DNA from 4 places in the Sporosarcina sp. FSL W7-1349 genome. Region 3 is predicted to be linked to each of the others. Evidence: riboswitches for the same ligand, from Rfam matches in the RefSeq annotation. Region 3 holds a riboswitch; each other region holds the start of a gene.

Region 1 (3,112 bases), on a different contig from region 3:
CCTGCCAATTTAGAAGTGAATCCGCTAAGGAAGTGGTACATCGCTTGTTCCTTCGTCAATTTTGAAATCGGAGGCAATACGCCGAATGCATCCGCCGTCAAGAAGACGATGGTTTTCGGGTGGCCTGCGACAGACGGCATGACAATATTCTCGATATTCTGAATCGGGTAAGCTGCACGCGTGTTTTCCGTCAACGAGTTATCATCGTAATCCGGAATGCGTGTATCTTCGTCGATAACGACGTTTTCCAGAACTGAACCGAATTTGATCGCACCGAAGATTTCCGGCTCTTTTTCTTCGGACAAGTTGATGCATTTTGCATAGCATCCGCCTTCGATGTTGAAGACGCCATTATCGGACCAACCGTGCTCATCGTCACCGATCAGCTTGCGGTCAGCATCCGCTGAAAGTGTCGTTTTCCCTGTGCCGGAAAGGCCGAAGAATAGGGCAACATCGCCTGCTTCGCCGACGTTCGCCGAGCAGTGCATCGGAAGGACACCTTGTTCAGGAAGAAGGTAGTTCATGATGGAGAAGATGGATTTTTTCATTTCCCCAGCATATTCCGTACCACCGATCAAAACAATGCGCTTTTCAAGTGAAACGATGATGAAAGTCTCAGAATGAGTACCGTCTACAGCCGGATCTGCTTTGAATGAAGGAGCCGCCAGAATGGTGAACTGGGCTTCGTGCGTTTTCAATTCTTCTTCCGTCGGACGGATGAACAATTGGTGGACGAAGAGGTTCTGCCATGCATATTCGTTGACGACTTGGATAGCCAAGCGAGAGTCCTTATCTGCACCTGCAAATCCTTTGAAAACGAAAAGCTCATCCTTTTTGGAAAGGTGATCCAGCACTTTCGTATATAAGGAATCGAAAATTTCGGAGGAAATCGGCCGGTTCACTTTGCCCCAGTCAATTTTGTCTTTGGAAGACGCTTCCTCGACGATATACTTATCTTCCGGGGAACGTCCTGTATATTTTCCTGTCCGCGCAGTGATGGCTCCGTCTGCTGTAAGCTGAGCCTCTCCACGGGAAGTCGCCTTTTCGACCAGTTGTGGCACCGAAAGCTGGATGTTTACATTTTCTCCTGCAAGAAGATTTTTTAGTGCATCGCCAATTTTCGCTGAAATCATAATGTAAGTACCGTCCTTTGCATATAATCCCTAAATTTTTGGGTGTCCATCACAATTCACGAATAGTATAACACATTACCAATAATAATCTACACTAATTTGCAACCTCAATGAATTAGACACAATTGCCATACATTGTTGACAAGGAAGAAAAAATTTCGTAGCATAGGTATGAACGGATACTCTTATCCCGAGCTGGTGGAGGGGTCAGGCCCTATGAAACCCGGCAACCTGCAAAGACATAATCGTCTGCGAGAAGGTGCCAAACCTGGACCAAGGTAAAATTCCTTGAACGATAAGAGTGAAAGGTGCTTTTCGAAATCATGCCTTTCCTCATGTTTTTACGTGAGTGAAGGGCTTTTTTTATTAGATTGCCCTTTATCCCTCGTGTTAAAGCTCGAAATGGCTTAAAGTTTGTACTTCATTCTGGACAAACTTAACATGGGACTTATGAGTACCGTATCAATCTCGTAGGATATAGGAGGAAATTGTATGTCAAACCGTAAATTGTTCACGTCAGAATCTGTAACCGAGGGCCATCCGGATAAAATGTGCGATCAGATTTCGGACGCTATCCTCGACGCCATCTTAAAGGAAGATGCGAATGCACGGGTGGCTTGCGAAACAACAATCACGACCGGGCTAGTCTTGGTCACAGGTGAAATTACGACAACTACGTATGTGGATATTCCGAAAGTGGTACGGGAAACGGTGAAGGGAATCGGATATACACGCGCGAAATTCGGATTCGACTGGGAAACATCGGCGGTTCTCACTTCCATCGATGAGCAATCTCCTGAAATTGCAGCAGGAGTTGACCAAGCATTGGAAGCACGGGAAGGGACGATGACGGACGAAGAGTTAGAAGCAATTGGGGCAGGAGACCAAGGTCTCATGTTCGGATTTGCTTGTAATGAAACACCGGAATTAATGCCTTTGCCGATCAGTTTGGCACATAAATTGTCACGTCGCCTGTCCGAAGTGCGCAAAGAGGAAATCCTCCCTTATTTGCGTCCGGACGGAAAAACACAAGTGACAGTGGAATACGATGAGGAGAATAAACCGGTACGGATCGACACGATCGTCATCTCGACGCAGCATCATCCAGAAGTGACCATTGAGCAGATCACCCGGGATATGAAAGAAGTCGTCATCGGTGCGGTCGTTCCGGAAGAGTTGTTGGATGAAGACACAAAATATTTCATTAATCCATCCGGAAGATTTGTCATCGGGGGCCCTCAAGGGGATGCGGGTCTGACAGGCCGAAAAATCATCGTCGATACATACGGCGGCTATGCGCGGCACGGCGGCGGTGCGTTTTCAGGGAAAGACGCGACGAAAGTTGACCGCTCTGCCTCCTATGCGGCACGGTATGTAGCGAAAAACATTGTGGCGGCAGATTTGGCGGATCGTTGTGAAGTACAACTGGCTTACGCAATCGGAGTGGCTAAACCGGTCTCGATCAATGTTGATACATTTGGCACCGGTAAAATTGAAGAGAGCAAATTAGTGGACTTGGTACGAGAGTTGTTCGACCTGCGTCCGGCCGGCATTATTAAAATGCTCGACCTGCGCCGCCCAATTTATCAGCAAACGGCGGCATACGGACATTTCGGACGTACCGATATCGAATTGCCATGGGAACAGACGGATAAAGCGAATGCGCTCAGGGAGTTGGCGGAGCGCGTGATTGGATGATTGAATGATTAAAGGAAGGGCGCCCGAAAATGGCGGCCTTCCTTTTGGATTTTGCGAAGCGCTGATACTGTACTCTCACGCTATAACTCTCATCAATCTTTGATGTATTGAGTCAAGTGCTGATAACCCGCGCCATATGCTGATATTTTGCTCCAATGACTGATACTTCATTTCAAACGCTGATACATTGCATCAACAGCCGATACTTAGATCCACTTGCTGATAGTTTGTGCCAAGCGCTGTTATCTTACACCGAACCCTGATACCTCAATCCAAGCGCC
Region 2 (3,112 bases), on a different contig from region 3:
AGCAGCTAATCGGCGAAATGGAGCTGGAACTGGCAACGGCACGCCATCTTCTTTACGGTACGATTGAGCGCTATGAACAGGCAAAGGACCGTTCCCATTTCGACGAGGCGCTCAGTGTTACGAAAGTGGCCGTCACCAACGCAGCGATCCAAGTCGTGGACAAGGCGATGCGCATTGTCGGATCCCGCGCATTATCCGAATCCAATCCGATGCACCGGTATTATTTGAACGTACGGGCAGGTCTTTATAATCCACCGATGGAAGACATGGAAAAGACGAAACTCGCTCAACAGGCGATTCAAAAGTTCTTAAGTAAATGAAAAAACGCCTCGCCAATCGACAGATCGGCGAGGGACAGCCCTTAATTCCATTCGTAAGGGGTTTGTTGGTAAACATAGTAGTTCAGCCAATTGGAAAACAAAAGATGTGTATGGGAGCGCCAGGAGTTGACCGGGCTTGCATTCACATCGTCGTTCGGGAAATAGTTTTCAGGCAGTGCAATATCGATGCCTTTTTGCAAATCACGCTCGTACTCTTCAGCCAACGTCGTGGCGTCGTATTCCAGGTGGCCGGTAATCATAATATGCTTTTCATCTTTGGAAATGATAATAAAGGCTCCTGCATCGTCCGATTTGGCCAATAGGATTAAACGTGGATCGTTTTCGATATCTTCCAGAGCCACTTCCGTATAACGGGAATGCGGTGCTTTGAATTCATCATTGAATCCGCGGGCCAGATTGATCGTAGGATCGGTCAACGTATGATCGTAGACCCCGGAGCACTTATGAGGAAGCTCATGCTTATTAATGCCGTAATGATGGTATAACGCGGCTTGGGCCCCCCAACAGATATGGAGCACGGAAGTGACATTGTCCTTCGACCAGTCCATGATCGTTTTCAATTCTTCCCAATAATTCACATCTTCGAATTCCAAATGTTCGATAGGGGCACCCGTGATGATCATTCCGTCAAAACGGCGGTTTTTTACTTCATCGAATGTTTGATAGAAGGCGTCTAAATGGAATTTGCTCGTATTCTTCGATTCATGTGTAGCCATCGTCATGAACGTAATATTCACCTGCAACGGCGTATTTCCCAACAGCCGTAGGAGCTGTAATTCGGTCTTCTCCTTTTCCGGCATCAAGTTCAAGATTATAATATTCAACGGACGAATATCTTGTGAAACGGCCCGGTCCTCGTCCATGACAAAGATTTTTTCTTCTTTCAGTAATTCGCCTGCCGGCAAGTGTTTCGGAATATTAATCGGCATAACCCATCTCTCCCTTTTCATAATATCTACTCAATTACGCCTCGGTGTAAATACGTCCAAATTTTGATTGGCCTTCATTTCTGCGTTCTTTACGGCAATTTAGAAACTGGACGTCGAGTCCTTTAGTTGCCAACCTTAACTCATTTCAAAATCTTTGACATACGCCGGAGGCCCTTAACTGAAATCAGCCAGCTGACATTAGTTAAAATCAAATACAGAAAACCCTCTTTTCTATATGATAAGAAAAGAGGGTTTTGTCATTCGCTCTGTTCTTATCTCTCAAGAATTCAATCTTGATGGAAGTAGCACCTTTCTCACGGAGTGGAGGTTGCTGAAGCGTCATCGGGCCAGGTCCCTCAGCTTCTCTTGATAAGAATATTTGATTGTATTGTTTAGGCTATCCTTAATTATACTATTAAAAACTGGAAAGTAAACGTCCTTTTCTCTGAGTTTAGAATCTTCTGCTTGATACCCGATAATTTCTGTTATAGGACTTTTTCTTATTTCTGGCGTTTTTTTTATTTTCCAGTACAATGAAGATAAGTTATATAAAAAATAGAAGTAAAGGAGAATTCAACTATATGCGAAGTTTAGGTATTGTGAGAAAGGTAGACCAGTTGGGCCGCATCGTCATTCCAAAAGAATTACGAAATACGTTGCAACTAGGTACAGGGACTCCGATGGAGATTTTTGTGGATGAGGATATGATCCTATTACGCAAATACACAATCAGTGAAGCCTGTGCTGTAACAGGTGAAGTGACTCCGGAAAACAAGATGTATTCCAACGGCATGTACTTGAGTCCGAAAGGCGCCCAGATTCTTCTGGACGAAATTGCACAGAATCAATAATCGTGGAATTATTTTCTATTGAAAACAATCCACTGCTCGTATATAATCAATATACAAGCTGCATTGTTCGTATACACATTAAGTTTTAACCTTTAAGCTGTAAAAGGGAGTTTTATATAAGAACTGGAATGGCAGGCCCGATTTCTTAGGCAATCGGGACAAACAGGAACGTTCTTGCGAACACCCACTTTGAGGAGTGGTGGTTTAAAACTTTCATGATTAACGATACGGCAAAGGCGGCTTTTCTAAAGCTTATTATATCAATGTTTATAAGCAAGCGCCGTCCAAATTGGGCGGTGTTTTTTTGTATTTACAAGAGGATTGGGGTTAAAACGGGGATAAAATTGTTTCCAAATATCACTACCTTTTGATGAAATATAAGAAAATAGGTAATAAGAGGAGGCTGCCATTGAAACGGCTAGTCATAACAGGCTATAAACAACATGAACTCGGTATTTTCGATGAAAAACACCCCGGCATCCGCTTTGTGAAGAAAGCGATTGAGAAACGGCTGACTTCTTTATTGGATGAGGGACTGGAATGGGTGCTCATCAGCGGACAATTGGGCGTCGAGACATGGGCGGCGGAGGTCGTTCTGGATTTGCAAGAGGAATACCCCGATTTGCATCTCGCCGTCATGCCGCCTTTTTTGGAGCAAGAGAAGAACTGGAACGAGACGAAACAGGAGAAATATCATTCCATCGTCGCCCAAGCCGATTTTTATAAACCACTCACCAATAAACCATATGAAGCGCCGTGGCAATTCATTGAGAAAGATAAGTTTTTCTTGAGGAATTCAGATGGGATGCTGCTTGTGTATGACGAGGAGAATGAGGGATCGCCAAAATTTGTCAAGCGGATGGCGGATCAGTTCGCGGAGAAAACCGGTTATGTAGTACTCTCGATTACGGCGGATGATTTGCAGGTCGTCGCGGAAGAGGAACAGTTGCAGGATATGTACCAAGCTTCCGATTTTGACATGTCGTGAAGC
Region 3 (3,112 bases):
GGCTGCGACCGAGAAGGATGCTTTCTTCTTCAGCGGTTTGCCGGAGAAGGAAATCCCTTCATTCAACTGCTTGATCAGTTGTGTTAATTCCATACTGTTGACGTCGTAGACATTGGTTGCACCCGGGAAGTCGCCCACTTTCGTCGGGTCTCCCGTAACGGCTAGAATATCTTGGATATCGAGCGCATCCAGCCCCATCAAATGTGATTGTAAGCCGATCAGGTTACGGTCACGGCATGTAATATGGATGAGCGGCCGGATGTTGTACTGTTGTTTCAAGATTGCGCCCATTGCAACATTGCTGATCCGCGGCGAGGCGAGCGAGTTATCGGCCATTGTGATGGCATCGACACCTGCTTCGTTCAGCAAGTTGGCACCTTCGACGAATTTTTCAATTTCTAGTGTCCGCGGCGTGTCGAGTTCGACGATGACAGACCGCTCCCGCTTCACTTTTTCGTGGATCGGTTCGTTGACAGCCGGTTTTGCTTCCCGGATGACGACCGGTTTCTGCTGTTTCACTTCTTTCGCCACGACTGGCGCCAGTCCGGCGAGCTGTTTTTTCGCCGCTTCAATATGCTTCGGTGTCGTACCGCAGCAGCCGCCGATCAAACGGACCCCTTCATTGCGAAGGGACAGGGCGGCCCGGCCGAAATAATCCGCTTCGGATACATAGACGATCCGGCCATCTTCTACGTCAAGAAGGCTCGCATTCGGGTAGGCGGATAAAAATGCCTTCTCCGGCAAAGTGACTTCTTCAAATGCTTGGTTTGTATGGAACGGGCCGAGACGACAGTTGACGCCGACTACATCCGCACCGAGCGCCTCCAATCGATGAAGTGCTTCATTCAAGGAAAGACCGTTTTGCAACACGCCCGGTTCATCCATCGATACTTGGGCGATGATCGGGGTGTCGGTCATAGTGCGAAGCAACTGGACGACAGCGGATAATTCCTCAAAATCGTAATATGTTTCGAGCAAAATTCCATCTGGATCTCCCATCAGCAAATGTTGCGCCTGTTGCTGGACGATCGACTGGATTTCTTGCAAGGTAGCATCGCTTTTCCGGATGCCGCGAATGCCCCCAATCGTACCGAGCACAAACTGTCCGCCGGGAGCCGCCGCTTTCTTCGCAATCTGGATGGCTGCCTCATTGAACTCTTTCACCCGGTCTTCCATGCCATAGCGTGCCAGTTTCAGAGCGTTCGCGCTGTAAGTGTTCGTCTGAATGACGTCTGCTCCCGCCTGGATATAATCTTGGTGGATCTTTTCAATAATTTCAGGCTTTTCAACATTCAATTCTTCATAGCAAAAGTCGATTCCATACGAATAAAGTAGAGTCCCGATGGCACCATCAGCGGTCAGCACATCGGTTTTCAATTTATCTAGCAATGACATGGATTTTGTTCTCCCTTTCTTAATTAAAGTAAAAAAAGCCTTCATTCAGAAAGAAGGCTTTAGACGTGTATATTCACTCCTTCTTATCTTCCAGGCGATTGAGGCCTGCTGGAGGTAGCACCTTGCCGCCCGGCTGGTTGCTGAAGCTTCCCCGGGCCAGTTCCCTCAGCTTCTCTTGATAAGAATCATTATTTTATTTGAATTGTTGAAAACATCGTATCGTTAAAAAGCCCTGACGTCAAGTCTTTTCTGAAAATCCCGAGTAATGTATCGGATTAGGAGGAGTAGGGTCTGTTTTACCAAAAGCGAATTCTGTTCCAGGAGTGTGGTATTATAGAAAGCATCAGAACAAAGCAAGCAGAGGGTGAAATGATTGAGAGCTTTGAAATTTATCATCCCGATTATGTTCGTTGTCGGCGGGTTCAGCTGGATGATGTTGAGTAAAAATTATCAGGAAGTCCCGCCGACATCTCGTGTATTCATTACCATTGGAGCAATGATCGTGAGCGGGGGCATTTCGTTTTTCCTTTTCCCGAAAAATGAAGGAGGAAAAAACTGACGGGTGGCGATAAGCCATCCGTTTTTTTTTTTTTGTCAGGAAATTATTAAATCTTGGCTCGGGGCTAGCTTTCTAATCAGGCATGTTTACGATCAGGCCACTTTTAAGACACTCTATGTGTTAACTATATTTAATATTACATTGACACAAAATGAGTTATATTTTATTCTGATAAAGATAACTGAACGCGGGGGGGTGTGGGAAGTGGGGACAGCAACAGTGAAGTCGAAAAGTGGCATAAGTGCCTTGACGCTTGTGTATAGTGGGATGTTTGCCGCACTGATGATGATCGGTGCCAATATTACGTCGTTTGTACCGTTTCTTGTTATCGGTGGAGTGCCGATCACTTTGCAGACGTTCTTTGCGATTCTCGCCGGGCTTCTACTTGGAAGTCGGATTGGCGCAATTGCGATGACGGTCTATATGTGTATCGGACTCGCAGGGGCACCGGTATTTTCGAAATTCCAAGGCGGATTCGGGTTTATCTTAAATCCGACATTTGGATTTGTCGTGTCCTTCATCTTAACAGCGTATGTAGCAGGGGAAATCGTAGAGAAAAACGGGAAATTGCAAAGGTACATCGTAGCTGCTCTTGCCGCGATGGTGGTCAACTACGTCCTAGGCACGAACTGGTTGTATTTTGCGTATAAGTTCTGGGCAGCGGCCCCAGATGCGTTTACGTATAAAGTAGCTTGGATTTGGATGATGCCGCCGCTGCCAAAAGACATCTTGCTTGCGGTTTTGGCTGGGATTTTCGGTCATCGCATGTATAAGATATTGAAAGTGAGGCATGGATAAATGAGGGATTATAACAAGTTGGCCGAACAAGTGCTGAAGGGCTACCAATTGACGGACGAAGAGGCGCTGGCCATCCTAGACAGTCCAGATGAGGATTTATTGCCGCTTCTGCACGGAGCGTACCAAATTCGCAAACATCACTTCGGGAATAAAGTGAAGCTGAACATGATCATCAATACGAAATCCGGTCTCTGCCCGGAAAACTGCGGCTATTGTGCGCAGTCCATCGTGTCCAAGGCACCTGTTGAGAAATACGCCATGATGAAACAGGAAGAGATCGTGGCGGGCGCCGAGCGCGCAGCTGCAGTCAACGCGGGCACATACTGCATCGTGGCGAGCGGACGCGGGCCGGTTAACAGC
Region 4 (3,112 bases), 460 kb from region 3:
GAATGAGTTTTGGATGAAGGCAAGTTGATTGCCTAGTTCTTCATCTTTTGTCACTGCTAATCCAGCGATGATATCGCTATGGCCGGACAAAAATTTCGTTGCGCTATGCAGTACAATATCTACACCGAGTTCAATCGGACGTTGGTAGAGCGGCGTCATGAACGTATTATCCAGGAACGTCAGGCAGCCGTTCGCTTTAGCCAGCTCAACGATAGCGGCGATATCCGTAATCCCAAGACGCGGGTTCGATGGCGTTTCCATGTAAATCACTTTCGTATTCGGGCGGATCGCTTGGGCTGTCGCTTCCAAATCCGCCAAGTCGACAAATGTGTGCTCAATGCCGAATTTCGTTAATACTTGCGTGATGAAACGGAACGTCCCGCCATAGACATCTTCCGTCACCACAATATGGTCCCCAGATTTCAGCAGCATGAAGGCGGACGAGATGGCTGCAATCCCGGATGCGAATGCCAGTCCTCTTGCGCCGCCTTCCAACTCGGCGATGGTCTTTTCCAGCGCATCCCTCGTCGGATTGCCCGAACGGCTATAATCATACGGGCCGAATGAATCGAAATTTTCCTGATGAAAAGTGGAGGATAGATAAATCGGTACATTCACGGCTCCCGTTTTCTGTTCAAAGTTGCCGCTCGTGGATGCGTGGATGAATTTCGTTTCCAATCGCTGGTTGCTCATTGTTGGGGTACCCCGCTTTCCAATTTCGCGAATACTTGCTTCAAGTCGTCAATCAAATCTTCCGCCTCTTCCACACCGACGGAAAAACGCAACAGCCGATCACAGACACCGCGCCGCATCCGTTCTTCTACTGGAATATCGGCATGGGTTTGCGTCGTTGGATAGGTGATGAAGCTTTCCACTCCACCCAAGCTTTCCGCAAATGTAATAAGTTGAAGATTTTCCAGGAATGTTCCGACCCATGCGCTCTCTTTTAAACGGAACGACAGCATGCCGCCTCGTCCGGCATAGAGGACGTCGGTCACTTTCGGTTCGCTCTTCAAATATTCGACAATCGCCTTCGCGTTGGCATCATGTTGTTTCATTCGTAAATGAAGCGTTTTGAGGCCACGGATAATGAGCCAGGAATCGGAAGGGGAGAGCACCGCCCCGATGGCATTATGGTTTTTGCCTAGACGTTCGCAGAGTTCTTCGCCTTTCGCCACGACGAGACCGGCGAGGACGTCGTTATGTCCCCCGATATATTTCGTCGCGCTATGGAGGACGATATCCGCTCCGTCTTCAATCGGACGCTGGAAATAAGGCGTCAAGAAGGTATTATCGACAATTAATAGCAGACCGTGCTGTTTAGCCAGTTTTGCATATGCTGCAAGATCGATTTCCTGCATAAGGGGGTTTGTCGGCGTCTCGATGAATAAAGCCCGAGTGTTTTCGGAAATGAGTTTCTCCACTGCCTCAATATTAGTAAAATCGGTATACGTAGTATGAATTGAATACACATCGGAATAGTAGTCTAAAAGACGATACGTACCTCCGTAAATGTCTTCCGGGACGATGAGTTCATCTCCCGAACGGAATAGGGAAAGGACAAGTTGGATTGCCGCCATCCCTGAACTACAGGCGAAACCCGAATCTCCGTTTTCCAGTTTCGCGATGCCGTCTTCCAAAATCGACCGAGTTGGATTTTTGGTCCGAGTGTAATCATAGCCAGTCGATTTTCCAATGCCGTCATGCTTATAAGCGGTGGATAAATAAATCGGCGGATTGATCGCCCCTGTTTTGGGATCGCTATGATTCCCCAGTTGCACTAACGTCGTTGCCAAACTTCTCTTAGTCATCGTGTTCATCCTTTTCTAAATGAAATCAATTACGCCTCGGCGTAATTGCGAATCGAACAGCGAAGTGTTCGATTTGCCTTAATTTCTGCGTTCTTTGCGGAAAGTAAGGCACCCTCAATGTGATGTCCTTTCAAAATCCGTGAATTCCGCCGGAGGCTTTGGGCCAACAGGATGTTGGTTACTCAGACGTTGCCGCAGGACACGGCGTTCCAAGTCTGAGTTCCCCTATTCAGCGGGAGAATACCCGCTGAATAAGATAAAAAAAGAGCGCCCTTTTCGAAGAAGAGGACCCTCAGTATGTATGAAGTCAATCTCCTTATCTTCAAGGCTGCTCGCCTATTGGAATTAGCACCATACCTGAAATAGGCTGGTTGCCGAGACATCGTAGGGCCAATCCCTCCGTCTCTCTGGATAAGAATACAAATATGAAGTTGTGTGAAAAGATTAATTTATCCAACTCTATCATGAGAATCTTTTTAATGCAAGAGCTATTTTCTAGGGAAGCAACCTTCTGTAGCGAATTGGTTCTCTGTGATAATATGTTCGTATTACATATGGGTAGGAGTGGTAGGAATGGTAGCTAAACATTTGCAGGATTGTACTACTTTGTCCAACGGCGTCCAAATGCCGTGGATGGGCTTGGGGGTTTACCAGTCAAAGGGGGAAGAAGTGGTAGACGCGGTGAAATGGGCATTGGATGCAGGATACCGCAGCATCGATACGGCCGCGATTTATCGCAATGAAGAAGAGGTCGGACGAGCGCTCAAAGAATCGAGTGTTCCGCGTGAGGAAATTTTCGTAACGACAAAAGTGTGGAACTCGGATCAAGGCTTCGAGGCTACGTTAGAGGCATTCGACGATAGTTTGAAACGGTTGGAACTTGAGTACGTCGATCTTTATTTGGTCCATTGGCCGGAAGCTGGAAAATACAAAGAGACGTGGAAAGCGTTGGAAAAGCTCTACAAAGACGGGCGCGCACGGGCAATTGGCGTCTGCAACTTCAACATCCATCATCTGGAGGACTTGATGGCAGACGCGGAAATCATGCCGATGGTCAACCAGGTCGAATACCATCCATGCTTGACACAAGTCGAACTTCTGGCATTTTGCAAGGAGAACGGAATTCAGATGGAAGCATGGTCCCCTCTCATGCGAGGACAGCTTCTGGAAAATCCGGTGTTGGTCGAAATCGCCGAGAAATACGGAAAAACGGTTCCACAAGTGATGCTGCGCTGGGACTTGCAAAACGGCGTCGTGACCATTCCGAAGTCAGTGAAGCAAAGCCGGATCATCGACAATGC

What was found. A riboswitch is a leader RNA that binds a small molecule or an ion and turns the genes downstream of it on or off. The one in region 3 is predicted to bind S-adenosylmethionine.
Region 1: another riboswitch for S-adenosylmethionine. It lies ahead of metK (methionine adenosyltransferase); the one in region 3 lies ahead of MKY41_RS17045 (bifunctional homocysteine S-methyltransferase/methylenetetrahydrofolate reductase).
Region 2: another riboswitch for S-adenosylmethionine. It lies ahead of metA (homoserine O-acetyltransferase MetA); the one in region 3 lies ahead of MKY41_RS17045 (bifunctional homocysteine S-methyltransferase/methylenetetrahydrofolate reductase).
Region 4: another riboswitch for S-adenosylmethionine. It lies ahead of MKY41_RS14715 (methionine biosynthesis PLP-dependent protein); the one in region 3 lies ahead of MKY41_RS17045 (bifunctional homocysteine S-methyltransferase/methylenetetrahydrofolate reductase).

Annotation. Positions count from the first base shown of each region.
Region 1 is NZ_JBBOOK010000003.1:306,064-309,175, forward strand. It holds gene pckA (phosphoenolpyruvate carboxykinase (ATP)) at 1-1,133, opposite strand, end outside; SAM riboswitch class I at 1,316-1,435, shown strand; gene metK (methionine adenosyltransferase) at 1,626-2,831, shown strand.
Region 2 is NZ_JBBOOK010000001.1:15,610-18,721, reverse strand. It holds gene MKY41_RS00115 (acyl-CoA dehydrogenase family protein) at 1-320, shown strand, start outside; gene metA (homoserine O-acetyltransferase MetA) at 362-1,270, opposite strand; SAM riboswitch class I at 1,540-1,646, opposite strand; gene MKY41_RS00105 (AbrB/MazE/SpoVT family DNA-binding domain-containing protein) at 1,852-2,121, shown strand; RNA gene ssrS (6S RNA) at 2,174-2,368, shown strand; gene MKY41_RS00095 (DUF1273 domain-containing protein) at 2,492-3,109, shown strand.
Region 3 is NZ_JBBOOK010000002.1:618,656-621,767, reverse strand. It holds gene MKY41_RS17045 (bifunctional homocysteine S-methyltransferase/methylenetetrahydrofolate reductase) at 1-1,395, opposite strand, end outside; SAM riboswitch class I at 1,476-1,580, opposite strand; gene MKY41_RS17040 (histidine kinase) at 1,769-1,954, shown strand; gene MKY41_RS17035 (biotin transporter BioY) at 2,159-2,752, shown strand; gene bioB (biotin synthase BioB) at 2,753-3,112, shown strand, end outside.
Region 4 is NZ_JBBOOK010000002.1:161,174-164,285, reverse strand. It holds gene metC (cystathionine beta-lyase) at 1-693, opposite strand, end outside; gene MKY41_RS14715 (methionine biosynthesis PLP-dependent protein) at 690-1,811, opposite strand; SAM riboswitch class I at 2,125-2,229, opposite strand; gene MKY41_RS14710 (aldo/keto reductase) at 2,385-3,112, shown strand, end outside.